DNA from 3 places in the Peribacillus muralis genome. Region 3 is predicted to be linked to each of the others. Evidence: riboswitches for the same ligand, from Rfam matches in the RefSeq annotation. Region 3 holds a riboswitch; each other region holds the start of a gene.
What was found. A riboswitch is a leader RNA that binds a small molecule or an ion and turns the genes downstream of it on or off. The one in region 3 is predicted to bind cobalamin.
Positions count from the first base shown of each region.

Region 1: another riboswitch for cobalamin. It lies ahead of ABE28_RS01780 (hypothetical protein); the one in region 3 lies ahead of mmgD (citrate synthase).
Region 2: another riboswitch for cobalamin. It lies ahead of ABE28_RS04450 (acyl-CoA dehydrogenase family protein); the one in region 3 lies ahead of mmgD (citrate synthase).

Region 1 covers NZ_CP017080.1:360,368-365,492, reverse strand. The annotation lists gene ABE28_RS01790 (DUF58 domain-containing protein) at 1-167, opposite strand, end outside; gene ABE28_RS01785 (AAA family ATPase) at 167-1,123, opposite strand; cobalamin riboswitch at 1,311-1,528, shown strand; gene ABE28_RS01780 (hypothetical protein) at 1,730-2,224, shown strand; gene ABE28_RS01775 (ABC transporter substrate-binding protein) at 2,240-3,187, shown strand; gene ABE28_RS01770 (IS256 family transposase) at 4,124-5,125, opposite strand, start outside.
Region 2 covers NZ_CP017080.1:920,785-925,909, forward strand. The annotation lists gene ABE28_RS04445 (histidine--tRNA ligase) at 1-550, shown strand, start outside; cobalamin riboswitch at 668-866, shown strand; gene ABE28_RS04450 (acyl-CoA dehydrogenase family protein) at 1,151-2,863, shown strand; gene ABE28_RS04455 (NAD(P)-dependent oxidoreductase) at 2,879-3,766, shown strand; gene ABE28_RS04460 (CoA-acylating methylmalonate-semialdehyde dehydrogenase) at 3,784-5,125, shown strand, end outside.
Region 3 covers NZ_CP017080.1:164,807-169,931, forward strand. The annotation lists gene ABE28_RS00930 (sensor histidine kinase) at 1-582, opposite strand, end outside; gene ABE28_RS00935 (response regulator transcription factor) at 579-1,253, opposite strand; gene ABE28_RS00940 (ABC transporter ATP-binding protein) at 1,281-3,026, opposite strand; cobalamin riboswitch at 3,244-3,436, shown strand; gene mmgD (citrate synthase) at 3,656-4,783, shown strand; gene prpD (2-methylcitrate dehydratase) at 4,874-5,125, shown strand, end outside.

The DNA of each region.
Region 1 (5,125 bases), 200 kb from region 3:
TAAAAAAGCAAAATCGCGGCGTACGCAGCGAACGGCAAAAATGAATAAAATATGAACCAACTGACAAAACCGCCTTGAAACATCGCAAAGCAAAAAGAAATGGCCATAAGGAATACCAGCCCGAACGCATTCATGTTTTTCTTTAGAAGATTAAAAAAGCGTCGCATTATGTCAGAGCCCGCTTCACAGGTATATGAGTTTTCGCGAGAATTTCATGGATTACCATTTCCGCATCGAAGCCATCATAATTCGCTTCAGGTTTTAAAATCAGGCGGTGTGAAAACACGTACGGAGCTAAATATTGAACATCGTCAGGCAGAACATAGTCCCTCCCTTGGACCAGTGCATACGCTTGGGCTGCCTTCATCAAGGCAATCGATCCACGCGGGCTTACGCCTAGATAGACCGATAGATGGCTTCTCGTTCGATTGGAGAGTTCAACAATATAGCCTTTTATCGTGTCATCCACTATCACCGTTCTAGCCTCTGCCTGCAAAGCTCTCAATTCGTCCAAAGTGATGACCGATTCCAACTCTTCAAGCGGAGCCATGTATTGAGCCCTTTGCAGGACCTCAATTTCTTCCGCAGCACTCGGATAGCCCATTTTCATTTTTAGCAGGAATCGATCCAATTGTGCCTCCGGAAGCGGATATGTTCCCTCATACTCAATGGGATTCTGCGTCGCCATGACAAAAAAGGGCTTCTCCAATCCTCTTGTGACGCCATCGATCGTCACGCTTGCCTCTTCCATCGCTTCAAGCAAGGCAGACTGCGTTTTTGGCGAGGTCCGGTTAATTTCATCCGCTAAAATGATATGGCCCATTATCGGTCCTGGCCGAAAAATGAAAGCTTGTTCCTTTGGGTTGAAGATCGAAACACCCGTTACATCAGACGGCAGTAAGTCAGGTGTGAATTGTATACGTTTAAAGCTTGCCCCTATCGATTTTGCAAGTGCCCGGACCATGATCGTCTTGCCTACTCCCGGAACATCCTCCAATAAAACATGACCACCTGAAAGCAGTGCCACAATGCTCAGTTCTGCAATATCCCGCTTACCGATAATCACTTTTTCAATATTCCCTAGAACCTTCTCAAGTTTTTGATTTGCCTGCTTAAAGATCATTCTCTACCTCCTGGGAAATCTATTACTTATTTCATTTCCAATCTATATCCCGCTTACCTTTACAGTAACAACCAATTAATCCTTACATTGTAAGTTTACTAGATATTCGGGAAACCATAAACGAAATTCTCCAAAAATATTAATGCAGCTTAAGGAAAAAGGTATGGTAAACTATTCCTAAGTGAATATGAACCTTGCAGAAAAGGGTGCTGCCTTGTCAGCTTAAAAGGGAATTCGGTTCTAATCCGAAGCTGTTTCCGCAACTGTAAGTGCTAATGAAATAAGATGCATACCACTATTTGATGATGGATCGTACTTTAAGTGCCATTCAATGATTCAAATGGGAAGGTTCTTAGAGTAAAATGACGCACAAGCCAGGAGACCTGCCTTTTTTTATCGTATCATGCTCTTCGGAAGATAGGAGATTGTACGGCAGTCTTCCATCTTTTTTTCTACTGGGAATACATGGATGCTCGATGCCGACCAAAACTCTTGGTCGGCTTTTTGTTTTGATGCGAAAAGCGATACGGGAGCTCATTCACCAAACCACGTAAAGGAGGAAAAGTTTTGGCAAAGAAAGATCTTCGTTTTTTATGCTATCCATACATGCGCGAATCCGCCTCCACAGTCGATTTTGAGATACGAACAGACTCATTGACGACGCAAATCGGCTTGGCCGCATCGCTGATGAAGGATGCTCCTGACGTTTACCGGGATTTAATGGATCTGCTGCCCATGGCCTACCATCTAAATGGTTCAGTCCGTGGAAAACTAGCCATCACCGAAGATGATTTGGATCATTTAAGTTCGATTTATGACCGGTATGTCGCAGAAGTTAAAGAACAGATCGAGACATTTGTGCTACCCCAAGGGTCAACAGCGGCCTGTGCCCTGCATGCCTGTCGCAGCGAAGCCAAAAAGTCCGTTCGCGCTTTGCACAAAGTCAGTCTGGAAAGGGAAGTTCCAGGAATCCTTTTCGATTACACCCACTTGCTTGCAAACGTTTTATTCGTAATGGCAGTCTATATCAACAAGCGACAAGGCATTGAAGAAATACCTTTTGTTAGCAAATCTTATCCTACTAAACCAATGAAAAAATAGACGGAGGAATGAATAATGAAATTCACTAAAAGATTCAGCTGGATTTCCGTGCTTATGCTTGCCCTTTTCCTTACAGGATGTGGCGTAACGGATCAATCTGCAAAAGATGATAAAAATTCGGACAAAGCGAAAGAGACTCAGACCTATACAGTTACGGATGATACTGGAAAGAAAATAACATTCGATAAAGCACCAGAGAAAGTCGTTTCACTACAGCCAAGCAATACGGAAATTCTATTCGCCCTAGGACAAGGGAAGAAAGTGGTTGGCGTGACGGACTTCGATAATTATCCCGAGGAAGCCAAAAAAATAGAACATGTTTCCGATTCAGTCAATATCAATGCAGAAAAGATCATTGCCCTGAAGCCTGATGCCATCATCGCTTATACCGTTGGCGATGAAGAGACGCTGAAACCACTCGAAGATGCTGGCATTCCTATATTCATCATTAAATCGGCTGCCAACTTCGAGGACGTATACGGCGATATCGAACAAATTGCCAAAGTGATGGGAGTTAGTAAAAAAGGCGATGCATTGGTGAAGGATATCAAATCCCAAATTGCAAGTGTCGAAGAAAAAGTGGGAACGCTGGATGAACAAGAGCAAACATACTTTGAAATCAGTCCTGCCCCAGAAATCTATACAACAGGTGATGAAACCTTCCAACAAGAAATCCTGAAAACCGCTGGCATTAAAAATGTCTTTGACGACCAAAAGGGCTGGGTAAAAATATCTGGTGAAGAAGTCGTCAAGCGCAACCCTGAAACGATCCTTACGACTGCCACCTATGTTAAAGATGCCGTCGGTGAAATTAAGTCACGTAAAGGTTGGGAAGATATCGATGCCGTGAAAAACGATGATGTCCATCTGCTTGATGAAAGTGTCATGTCCCGTCCCGGACCAAGGATCGGTGAAGCAGTAGAGCTTGCTGCTAAAACCGTTTACCCGGATTTATTTAAATAATATGGAACAAGGATGCTCCAATATATTGAAGCATCCTTCCATACATTAAGGGATGGCAATGGCCTCTGCCTTTCTTCCTTTATTTATGCTAAAATGAAGGCATTTCAAACACAAAGAATAGCCGAGGTATCGACATGTTTAAAAGATTCTTCATTTGGGTCCTGGCAATCGCCCTTCTCTTAGGGCTTCTTAGAACCATTATGGACTTATAGCAAAAAAACTAATAGGAGATGCTGTCTGCAATATACAGACGGCATCTTCTTTTAGTTCCACTTTCTCCTTATACCGAAGATTGATTTTTGTAAATAAGAGAGCCTGTAAGGTGACCTTATCGACTACTTCATAGGCTGAAATTGATCTAATTATCTTTAAGTACCCATGAAGAGTGCAGTATAGTGAAACGCTCAATGTGAGGTGGGTTCTCATCAAAATTGCGCTTTTCACACGCAATTGGGGCCGTTTCTCGTTAAATTCTTGCGTTACTCCCGAATTCGGTCTGGATTCTCTTATAAATTACTGCTTTCTTTCACCATTTCGGAGCGTTACTCGCCAATTTGTCACTTTTACTCGCCAATTTAACGACTTTACTCGCGAGTTTACGTTTTGGATCGTATAATCGCAATTTTTGTATCGTTCCCCGCCAGCTATATGTCGCTAATCAGATTCCATCTGCATTTTCACCTAAAGTCGAGTCAAGCCCTTATTATTGTGTAAATTCACTAACACAATGTTTTCAACCATATAATTTGATGTTTCCTCAGATTAAAAAGCTGTTTTAGAGGTACGCAAAACTCTATCCTGACACATTTTTTTGCGAAACTTTCATGATCATCTTCTCTCACATTCGGGCAGGGCTGTCAAAGGCTTTTCACTTTGACGGTCCTGTTCGAATGTGAAATTATTCATGATGAAAGTTTCACAAAATAGGTACTTGGACTATCCTTTTTTCTTAGCGTAAACCGTGTCTTGATACTGCATTAATACGGCACCTATTAATCGGAAGGCTGATTGGGTATTAGGAAAGATTCGGATGACTCTTTCTCTTCTACGAACTTCTTGGTTTAAACGTTCCAGCGAGTTGGTACTGCGGATGTGCTGCCTGATTTTTTCTGGATGATTCATGTATTGAACGGTGTCTTCGAACCCTTCATCTAAAATTTGAAGGGCTTTTTCATATTTTAATTCCTCCCCGAATTTATCGATTAACTCCGCTTTGAATAGACGACAATCCTCAATCGTGACAGCCTCAAATACCCGTTTAATCATTAAACGAATGTCGGATGATCCCTTTTTGGGCAGTTTCTCTAAAATGTTCCGCTTAAAATGGACATTGCATCTTTGCCAGGAGGTTCCAATGAAATCGCGTTGGATCGCTTTTTGTAATCCTTGATGGGCATCAGAAATCACCAGCTTAGGGGATTGAAGGCCACGAGATTTTAGTTGTTTAAAGAACTGGGACCAGCATTCAAAACTTTCAACATGATCGATATGTACCCCTATAATCTCCCGCTTATTTTGTTTGGTAAGAGCTGTGGCGATATATACGGCTTTTGAAACAACCTGTTGGTGCTCACGCACCTTGATATACATGGCATCCACGAAAATAAAGGGATAGTATGTGATATTTAGGGGCCTAGTTGCCCAGCCATTAACAATGGGATCCAGCTTTTGGGTAAGCGAGGAAACAAAAGACTTTGAAACACTTTCTCCGCAAAGCTGTTCGACAACATGGGTGACTTTCCGTGTAGAGACCCCATTGATCACCATCTCCAACATGGAAAGGATAAGCGCCTGATCACACCGGGCATATTTTTCAAAAACAGAAGGGGAAAAGTCACCAGTACGCGTCCTGGGTACCTTCAATTTAATCTTCCCAATACTCATCGTAAAGTCACGTTCATAATAGCCATTCCGATAATCCTGACGTTCGGAGGAACG
Region 2 (5,125 bases), 760 kb from region 3:
AGAATTAAAAGAGCTGGAATCTTATTTGGAATTCCTTGGTGTCGATGATCGATGTACATTCAATCCATTTTTAGCAAGAGGGTTGGAGATATATACCGGTACGGTTTATGAGATTTTTTTATCTGATGAAAGCATTAAGTCAAGTATTGGCAGTGGCGGAAGATATGACAACGCCATTGGTGGATTGATCGGAACGAATGGGAGTTATTCGACAGTCGGGATCTCATTGGGACTGGATGTAATTTATACTGCCTTGCTCCCATTAAAGGGAAAAATCGTGGAAAACCCTGATGTGGATTTTTATGTGATCCCGATAAATACCGAAAAGCACGCATTATTGGTAGCAAGACAGCTAAGGAATAAAGGATATAAGGTGGAGTGTGAATTAGGAAAGAAAAGGCTCGGCAAAGCTTTAGATAAAGCAAATAAAGAGAAATTCCGTAACGTCATCATCGTTGGGGAGGACGAAGTGAAAAATGATCAAATAAAAATCAAAGATATGTTCTCTGGCGAAGAAAGAATGGATTCTTTTTCGTTTAATGAAAACTGAGGGATATCGAGTCCTATATTGAAGGGGCTTCAATTCTGAAAATCCTAAGAAAGCTTTTGGTATTAAATGAAATTATTTGTAAATTTTCAAATTATTTGATATGTTTGATTGGAAAATTAAATACGTGTAGAAGCAGGTGTAGATTGATAGTATTTTTTCATCTACATAATAGGGAAGTCGGTTGGAGCCCGACGCTGTCCCGCAACTGTATTTGGGAGCGATTCGAAAAAACCACTGTCTTCAGAAAATGAAGATGGGAAGGTTCGAAAGAGCGATGATCATAAGCCAGGAGACCTGCCTGCTTCAGCACACATCTATACCTACGAGGATAGGGGGTGTTAAGTGCGAGCGATTGATCAGCATGTTTTTGTTTTGTCGTGGAAAAACATGTTTATTTACGTATCAATTCAAACTTAACAACTTCTTCTTGAAGTTGTTTTTTTATTTGACATGATTATCTGAAGCTGGTGAACGCGGAAAGAAGTGCAGGAAATGAAAAGCCTTTGATTCTTTTTGAAAGGGCTTACAATGATGCGGGGAATCATTCAGGTATCGCCTTTGATTAAGTCCTATCGTGAAGTTGAAGTGAGGAGGAAAGAAATGGGTGAAGCGGAACTTCAATGTAATGAATCTTTATTTTCTCATGGTCCGGACATTGCAGTATTTACACCAGAAGATTTTAATGAGGAAGATCATCTTATCTCAAAGACTACAGAACTCTTTGTCAAAAACGAAGTGAAGCCCCTGCTTGAGTCGATTGATCGGCACGATAACGGCAAGGTGAAAAAACTGTTTCGGGAAGCCGGAGAGCTCGGCTTACTCAGTGTGGAGGTTCCAGAGTCATATGGAGGGCTGTCCCTGAATAAAAAGCTGTCAGGGCTTGTAGCCGAGAAGATGGGGTTTGGCGGTTCTTTCAGCGTTTCCTTTAATATACATGCAGGCGTAGGAACTCTCCCGTACGTCTATTACGGAACAGAAGCGCAAAAGCAAAAATACCTGCCAAAACTTGCATCAGGAGAATGGATTGGTGCTTATGCCTTAACGGAAAATAACGCAGGATCAGACGCGCTTAACGCTAAAACGACGGCGGTCTTGAACGAGCAGGGGACAGCATGGCTGCTGAATGGTGAAAAACAGTGGATCACGAACGCACAGGTGGCCGATGTATATGTTGTCTTCGCCAAAACAAGTAACGGCATGACTGCATTCATCGTGGATAGAACGTTCAAAGGGGTTTCCATCGGTCCCGAAGAGAAGAAGATGGGGATAAAAGGATCTTCGACAGCCACTTTAATCTTGGAAGATGTCAGTGTACCCGCAGGGAATGTTCTCGGAAAAGTCGGGCAAGGGCATCATGTAGCATTGAATATTCTGAACATGGCGCGATTGAAGCTTTCCTTCTCAAATATCGGAGCATCGAAGCAAGCATTGGAGCTTGCCGTTAACTATGCGAAACAGCGAAAACAATTTGATCGGCCAATCATTCGTTTTTCCATGATACAAGAAAAAATTGCAGATATGGCAATTGCGATATATGGGGCGGAAAGTGCAGCCTACAGAACGGCTGATAGCTTGGATAAAGTATTCGATAATGGAGAACCTCTCGATGAGCAATTGGTGAAACTGGCAAACTATGCAGCCGAATGTGCTATCAATAAAGTAAATTGCTCCGAAGTACTTGATCGAATAATAGACGAGGCCTTACAGATTCATGGCGGCTATGGTTATATGCAAGAGTATGAAGTGGAGCGATTATATCGTGATGCCCGAATTAGCCGGATTTTTGAAGGAACGAATGAAATAAATCGTCTGACGATTGCCAAACTATTGATGAAAAAAGGACTTCAATACGGCGACACCTGGTTGGCCCCTCTCCTTGATGAGGAGGGAACCAGAAATCAGCACTACATCCATTTGTCTAAAAGACTACTCAACAAATCTTTGAAAGCGCTGATACATGCCAAAATCAACATCCAACAGGAACAAGAATATTCCCGTCTGCTTGCAGACATGATGAAGGAAATTCATGTGATGGATTCTGCGTTCAGGCGTACGGAAAAAGCGATACAAAAGAACGGGATGGAAAAGGAACGGCTGAAAGAGAATATGACCAACGTTATCTGTGAAGAAGCGTACCGCAGAGTTGAAGGGATGGCAGTATTGATTTTAGCGGGAACGGAATCAGATGAAGCGGGCAGAAAAGTGCTGTTGGATGAAGTTCGCAGCCTTGCTGTTCCACTCTTCAGGAATCTGTTTATACAAAAACGGGAAATCGCAGAAAGAATGGCGGAGCAAGAAAAATATAATGTGTGAACGGAGTGAAGCCTTATGAAGAAGATTGGGTTTATCGGGTTGGGCAATATGGGTCTACCTATGTCACGAAGTTTACTTCTTTCTAATTATACCGTGTATGGGATGGATTTGAATGAAGAGGCTGAAATGTCCTTTCATCAATCAGGAGGAACGATTGGCGTATCGGTTGAAAATATGGTGAAACAATGTGATGTGATTCTTACAAGCCTTCCATCAGCTAACGCAGTGGAAGAAGTTTTCCTGGGAGAAAAAGGACTCGTTTATCTCGTTGAATCCGGTGTTATGCTGATCGATACGAGTACCGTAGCCCCTGACCTGAATGTCCGCATCGAAGTGGCTGCGAAGAAGAAGGATGTCGATTTCCTCGCGGCACCAGTCAGTGGCGGTGTGATAGGGGCGGTAAACCGGACGCTCACTTTCATGGTAGGCGGTGCAAAGCCTGTCTTCGATAAAGCACTTCCTTTATTTAATGCAATGGGCGAGAATATCTTTCATGTGAATGATCGAATCGACAGCGGAACGAATACAAAGCTGATCAACAATCTCTTGATCGGATTTTATACGGCAGGAGTGAGTGAGGCTCTTCACCTTGCAAAGAATAGCAATCTTGATCTTGAAAGATTGTTCGAGATGCTGAACGTAAGCTATGGTCAGAGTCGAATCTACGAGCGGAACTATAAGAGCTTTATCGCAAATGATAACTATGAACCTGGATTTTCTTTAGAGCTGCTACGAAAAGATCTTCGTTTCGCACTTGGGCTTGCTGAAAAGAATGGTGTGGAGCTGCCGCTAAGCAAAATCCTTTTTGACCTGTATGAAGAAGCGATAAAGGATGGATATGGAGAAAAGGACATGTCCATCCTTTACAAAAAAATTAGTGAGCATTCGACAAACCGGATATAAGGAGAGGTGGGGGAGTAATGATTACAACAAATATAAAAAGAATGAAGAACCATATCAACGGAGAATGGGTCGATTCCAATGGTACCGAGGTCGAAGAAGTAATTAATCCTGCAACCGGAAAAATAATTGCCTATGTACCTCTGTCGTTGAAATTGGATGTCGATCAAGCTGTACAGGCCGCTCACAATTCGTATCAAGCTTGGTCATTGGTACCTGTGCCGAGCAGGGCAAGACTTCTATATAAATACCTACTTCTGCTTCAAGAGCAGAAAGAACAATTGGCTGAAATCATAACGATGGAAAACGGGAAAACGTTAAAAGATGCCCGCGGAGAAGTACAGCGAGGAATCGAGGTTGTGGAGATTGCGACTGCGGCTCCCACTCTCATGATGGGTGAAGCCTTGCCTGGCATTGCTGACGGAATAGATGGATCGATCTGGCGCTATCCATTGGGAGTGGTTGCGGGCATTACGCCTTTTAACTTCCCGATGATGGTACCGCTTTGGATGTTTCCGCTCGCGATTGCCTGCGGAAACACGTTTGTCCTCAAAGCTTCGGAAAGAACACCGATCCTTGCCGAGAAGCTCGTGGAGCTATTCTATGAATCCGGTTTTCCGAAGGGTGTCCTCAACCTTGTACATGGTGCAAAAGATGTCGTGAATGGTTTACTGGAAAGCGACGACATCAAAGCGATTTCATTCGTAGGTTCCGAGCCTGTGGCAAAGCATGTATATCAAACGGGTACAGCTAGCGGAAAACGTGTTCAAGCGCTAGCTGGTGCCAAAAATCACGCTGTTGTCCTAGCGGATTGCCATCTTGAAAAATCGGTTCAAGGCATTATCGGAGCGGCTTTCGGCAGCAGCGGAGAGCGCTGCATGGCATGCTCCGTTGTAGCCGTTGCCGATGAAATCGCTGATGAATTCATGGATTTGCTCGTTAGTGAAACTCGTAAACTGAAAACGGGAGAAGGGAGATCGGAAGATAACTTTGTTGGTCCGCTGATCCGTGAAGTCCACAAAAACCGTGTGCTTGATTATATTGATAGCGGGGTCAAAGAAGGGGCTGCGTTACTAGTCGACGGGAGAAATCCGGGAGTGGAGGAAGGGTACTATGTCGGAGCTACCATTTTCGACCATGTGAAACCTGACATGAAAATATGGCAGGACGAAATTTTCGCTCCAGTATTGAGTGTTGTACGCGTCAAAGACCTTGATGAAGGAATCAAGCTCACCAATCAGTCGAGATTTGCCAACGGCGCTGTCATCTATACGGCAAGCGGCAAAAGCGTCCAGCAGTTTCGTGACAAAATTGATGCTGGCATGATCGGTGTGAATGTCAACGTACCAGCTCCAATGGCGT
Region 3 (5,125 bases):
GCAGCTCTTCCTTTCAAATGGGTGATGCTCGGATTCAAGGGAAGTAAGCTTCAGAAGATTATCACTCAATTTGGATAATCTCCTGCTCTCTGTCTCAATGATATGGAGGTAATGATTGCTTTCCTCCGTTGTCAGCTTATTCGATTGAAGCGCTTGTGCGAACCCTACAATGGAAGTGAGCGGCGATTGGATTTCATGTGATACGTTGGAGATGAATTCCTGGCGCATTTCCTCCATTTGCTTCAGTTGCTTCGCCATATGGTTGAAATGGCTTATGATTTCCGTCATTTCGTTTTTCTTACCTGTGTTTAAATCCAATTGGACATTATAATCGCCATTGCCAATCTTCCTTAATGCATTAATGATTTCCAAGTAGATGTTAACGCGTTTATTATGGTTGAACGCATGGATCAGGTAACCTGTGAGCATCATGATCGCGATGCTGGTAAAGATTGTCGCCAGATACTGGAGATAACCGGATATCCTTACAGGCAATAGCTGAATGATAAAGAAACCTGCTGAAAAACAAACGGAAGTGTATGTCAAAAAGCCAAGTATGCGTTTGAAAAAGGTGACATTCATTGTGTTGGCTCCAACCGGTAGCCCAATCCCCAGATCGTCCGGATCCGAAAGGGGAATTGTGATTCAGGAAACCGTTCCCGGACTCTTTTAATATGAACATCGACCGTTCGCTCATCACCTTCATAATCATAGCCCCAAATGTCTTCAATGAGTTCTTCCCTTGAAAAAGTTTTTCCAGGATAGCTTCCCAATTTAAACAATACTTCAAATTCCTTTAGTGGAATCGTATATTCGACACCCTTGAATGACAGTTGATGTGTGTTGCGGTTCATCTGTAAGTCACCGATATTCAATGTTTGGGAACTGGTGATTTTATAGCGTTTTAACAACGCCTTTATTCTAAGAACCAATTCGATTGGTTCAAACGGTTTAACCAGGTAGTCATCCGCCCCGAGTTCAAAACCCTTTACCTTCTGTGATGTTTCGCCCTTTGCCGTCAGCATTAAAACCGGGATATCACTGAATTCCCGCAATTCCTTGCATAATTGCCATCCATCCATGTTAGGCATCATGATATCGATGATGGCTAAGTTGATTTTCACCTTCTCCATCATACTCAATGCTTGAATTCCGTCCGGGGCGACATACAGATCGAATCCTTCTTTTCTTAGCAAGAGCAGAATCAGTTCGCGGATATGCGCATCATCATCGACGATCAATATCTTTGTCATCCTATTTCCGTCCTTTCGGTGAATGAATTAAGCAAGTTCAAGCTTGTGTAATTGCTGCTCTGCAAATTCACGATATAATGCATGCGTTTCATATAGCTCTTTATGTGTTCCGCTGCCTGTAATTTCCCCCTTTTCGAGGAAGATGATTTGGTCGGAACCAATTACGGTCGATAGGCGGTGGGCAATGACGATCGTTGTCCTGCCTTTCATCAAATCATTCAATGCCTGTTGAACGACATGTTCCGATTTACTGTCCAGGCTGGAGGTAGCTTCATCCAGCATCAAGATTTTAGGATTTCTTAAAAAAGCACGGGCGATGGCGATCCGCTGCCTTTGCCCTCCGGAAAGTTTCATCCCTCTTTCGCCAACTTCCGTATCATAGCCATTTGGAAGATCGGAAATGAACTGATCTGCATACGCCATTTTGGCAACCCGATTCAATTCTTCATCTGTTACATCCCGGTCTATTCCGTAGCAAATATTATCTTTAATTGTACCGGATACAATCGGACTTTCCTGTGAGACGTAGCCGATCTGACTTCTCCATGAAAGGAGCGTGAAATCATTTATCGATGTCCCGCCTATGGATATGGAGCCCTGCTGGGGCTTATAGAATCGCTCAAACAGGGAGAAAAGGGTCGTTTTCCCGCTGCCGCTTGGTCCGACAATCGCGGTCACCTTGCCCGCTTCAACCGTGAAGTTGATATCTTTTAGCACTTGTTCACCATCATTATAACGATATTCCAGGTGTTCGACCGTGATGGATTGGCTGGAATTTTGAACCTTGAGCGTTGCATCTTCCTCCACTTCAGAATCCAGAATGGAAATGATGCGTTCCGTGGCCCCGGTCGCTTTTTGGAATTGCGTAAAGAAAGCTGCCAATTGCGCCATCGGCATGATGATTTGGAAAAGGTACATGATGAAAGCAACCAGTGCACCTGCTGAAAGGGCTCCTGATGATACCCGCATCCCGCCATACCCCAAAATCAGTACGAGTAAGGCCATCATGACGAGACTCATCAGCGGACCGATCAGTGCTTGGATTTTTGCTTCCTTTAAACCATATTGAAATAATTTGATGATTCCTTTTTTTCCGTTTTCATATTCGAACGTTTCTGCATTGGATGCTTTAACAAGCCGGATTTCCGTAAGCACCTGCTGGAGGACTGCGGTGAAGCTTGCTGTCTCATCCTGCATCCCTTTCGATATGCGGTGCATTTTCTTCCCAAGTGGCAGTAATATTAAAACGGAGAGCGGGATGGCTATGAACATTAACAGCGACATTTTCCAATCAAGCAAAAATAACACGATCATGGCGCCGACGATGGAGATGATTCCGGTAACGAAGTTGGATAGGTGTTCCGAAATCAAGCCTTTCACTACCGTTGTATCATTTGTCATCCGACTGACCGTTTCGCCCGATGGATGTTCATCGAAGTAATTCACGGGTAATACGAGCAACTTTTTCCAAAGTTGATCGCGGATGCCGGCAACTACGGATTGGCCGATCTTGTTCAATAAATAGATGGAAAATCCACTGGCCAATGCCTGAACGATGATGGCAAGCACGAGAAGTGTGACCCTTTCCGCATTTAGCGAACTAAGGGAGAAATCATTGATAAGATTTTTTGTGAATAATGGGACCAATAAACTCACACCTGTTGTGCTTAAGCTTAACAGTAATGCAATTCCGATCATTATTTTAGAAGGCTTCGTTTGTTGCACCAATCGGATGAACTGGCTCCAGCCTTTTTGTTTTTTTTCCTGTTTCATTGATTAACATCCTTTCTTGTACTTCATTATAAACGGTAGTATACAAAGAAGTTATGAATTGAATATGAACTATTTTTAATAACTTGCTTGTTATAGGTAAAAGGACCAAATCGCTACCTTTAATGTGGACAGACAGACGCCGTTGCAAACGTTAGTGGAAACAGGAAAAAAGACAATTGTAATATTTGGAACATTTTGTTATATTTAAGTAGAAAATTAAATAATGAAATTAATAGGTGCAGATAATGTTGTTTATCTGCTTAAAAGGGAAGTCGGTTAGATTCCGACGCTGTCCCGCAACTGTATTTGGGAGCGATTCGAAAAAAACCACTGTTTCCGCAATGGAAATGGGAAGGGTTCGAAGAGCGAAGATCATAAGCCAGGAGACCTGCCTAATTAATGTGCATCAAGTACCTACGAGGATAGGGGGTGTTAATTGCGGACTTTTTTGGCATGGAAATGTTCCATCATTTCTCATGTTTATTTGAGTACTTTTCGTAAATTAACAGCTTCCTATGGAAGTTGTTTTTTTTATGTCAGTTTAATGGGAAAATCGCTGAATTACAAGTAATTTCGACAATTTTTGATAGCGCTTTCAATGGGTGATCTATTCAGAGGAGGAATGAAAGATGAAGGAACAAGTAAATTATTCTCCAGGGCTTGATGGAATTATAGCGGCTGAAACGAAATTATCTTTCCTGGATACAGTTCAGAGCGAGATTGTAATACGAGGATATGATCTTATCGATTTATCTGAAACGGTGGGATATTTGGAGATTGTCAACCTGCTGCTTCAAGGCAGACTTCCTGATGCAGAGGAAAAGGCAGGACTTGAAAAGGCATTGAAGAATGAATATGAAATCCCAGTGGAGATCCTGAAGATATTAAGGCTATTGCCGGAGAAAACACATCCGATGGATGCGCTAAGAACAGGCATTTCTGCTTTGGCTGGATACGATGCAAACATTGATGATCGTTCAGCTTCGGTGAATCTAGAGCGTGCTTACAAATTACTAGGCAAGGTTCCCGCCATCGTTGCAAACAGCTACCGCGTACTGAACAAACAAGAGGTGGTTCTTCCGAATAAGGATTTGTCGTATAGTTCCAATTTTTACTACATGATCACGGGTAAGGTGCCATCGGCAGTGGAAGAGAAAATTTTTGATCAATCTCTATTATTGTATAGCGAGCACGAGATGCCTAATTCCACTTTCACGGCAAGAGTGATCGCCTCGACGCTTTCCGATTTATATGGGGCTTTGACGGGAGCTGTAGCTTCGCTAAAGGGCAGCTTGCACGGAGGAGCGAATGAAGCGGTCATGTACATGCTATTGGAGGCGGGTACCGTCGACAAATTCGAACGGTTGCTTGAAGGGAAATTGGCAAATAAAGAAAAGATCATGGGGTTTGGCCACCGCGTTTATATGAAGAAAATGGATCCAAGGGCATTAATCATGAAGCAAGCATTAAAGCAGCTTTGTGATGCCAAAGGGGACGACCGTCTTTATAAAATGTGTGAAGCGGGGGAAGTGATCATGGAAAGGGAAAAAGGGCTTTATCCTAATCTCGATTACTATGCAGCGCCGGTCTACTATATGCTCGGCCTTCCGATTTCCATCTATACACCCATTTTCTTTAGTGCGAGAACGGTGGGTTTATGTGCTCATGTGATTGAGCAGCATGCCAACAACCGCATCTTCCGACCTCGTGTGAATTATATAGGCGAGCGTCATAACCGGAATGTCATTTCCAATTAAGGAAATGTAGATTACTAGCCCGCCAGATGGACGTTCTGACCAACGTCCATCATTATAATAAACAAATTTGCCGCGAAAGGGAAGATGAGAATGCTAAAAACAAATGGTATCAATCAAACGGATGTGTTATTGGAAGACATTGCGGATTATGTATTGAAGAAAGAGATCATTAGCGATGAAGCATATGAAACGGCTCGTTACGTTCTTCTTGATACGATCGGCTGCGGGATTTTAGCGCTTCAATATCCTGAATGCACTAAATTATTAGGACCGGTCGTTCCCGGCACGATCGTTCCAAATGGGACCCGCGTCCCAGGGACTTCATATGTACTTGACCCAGTG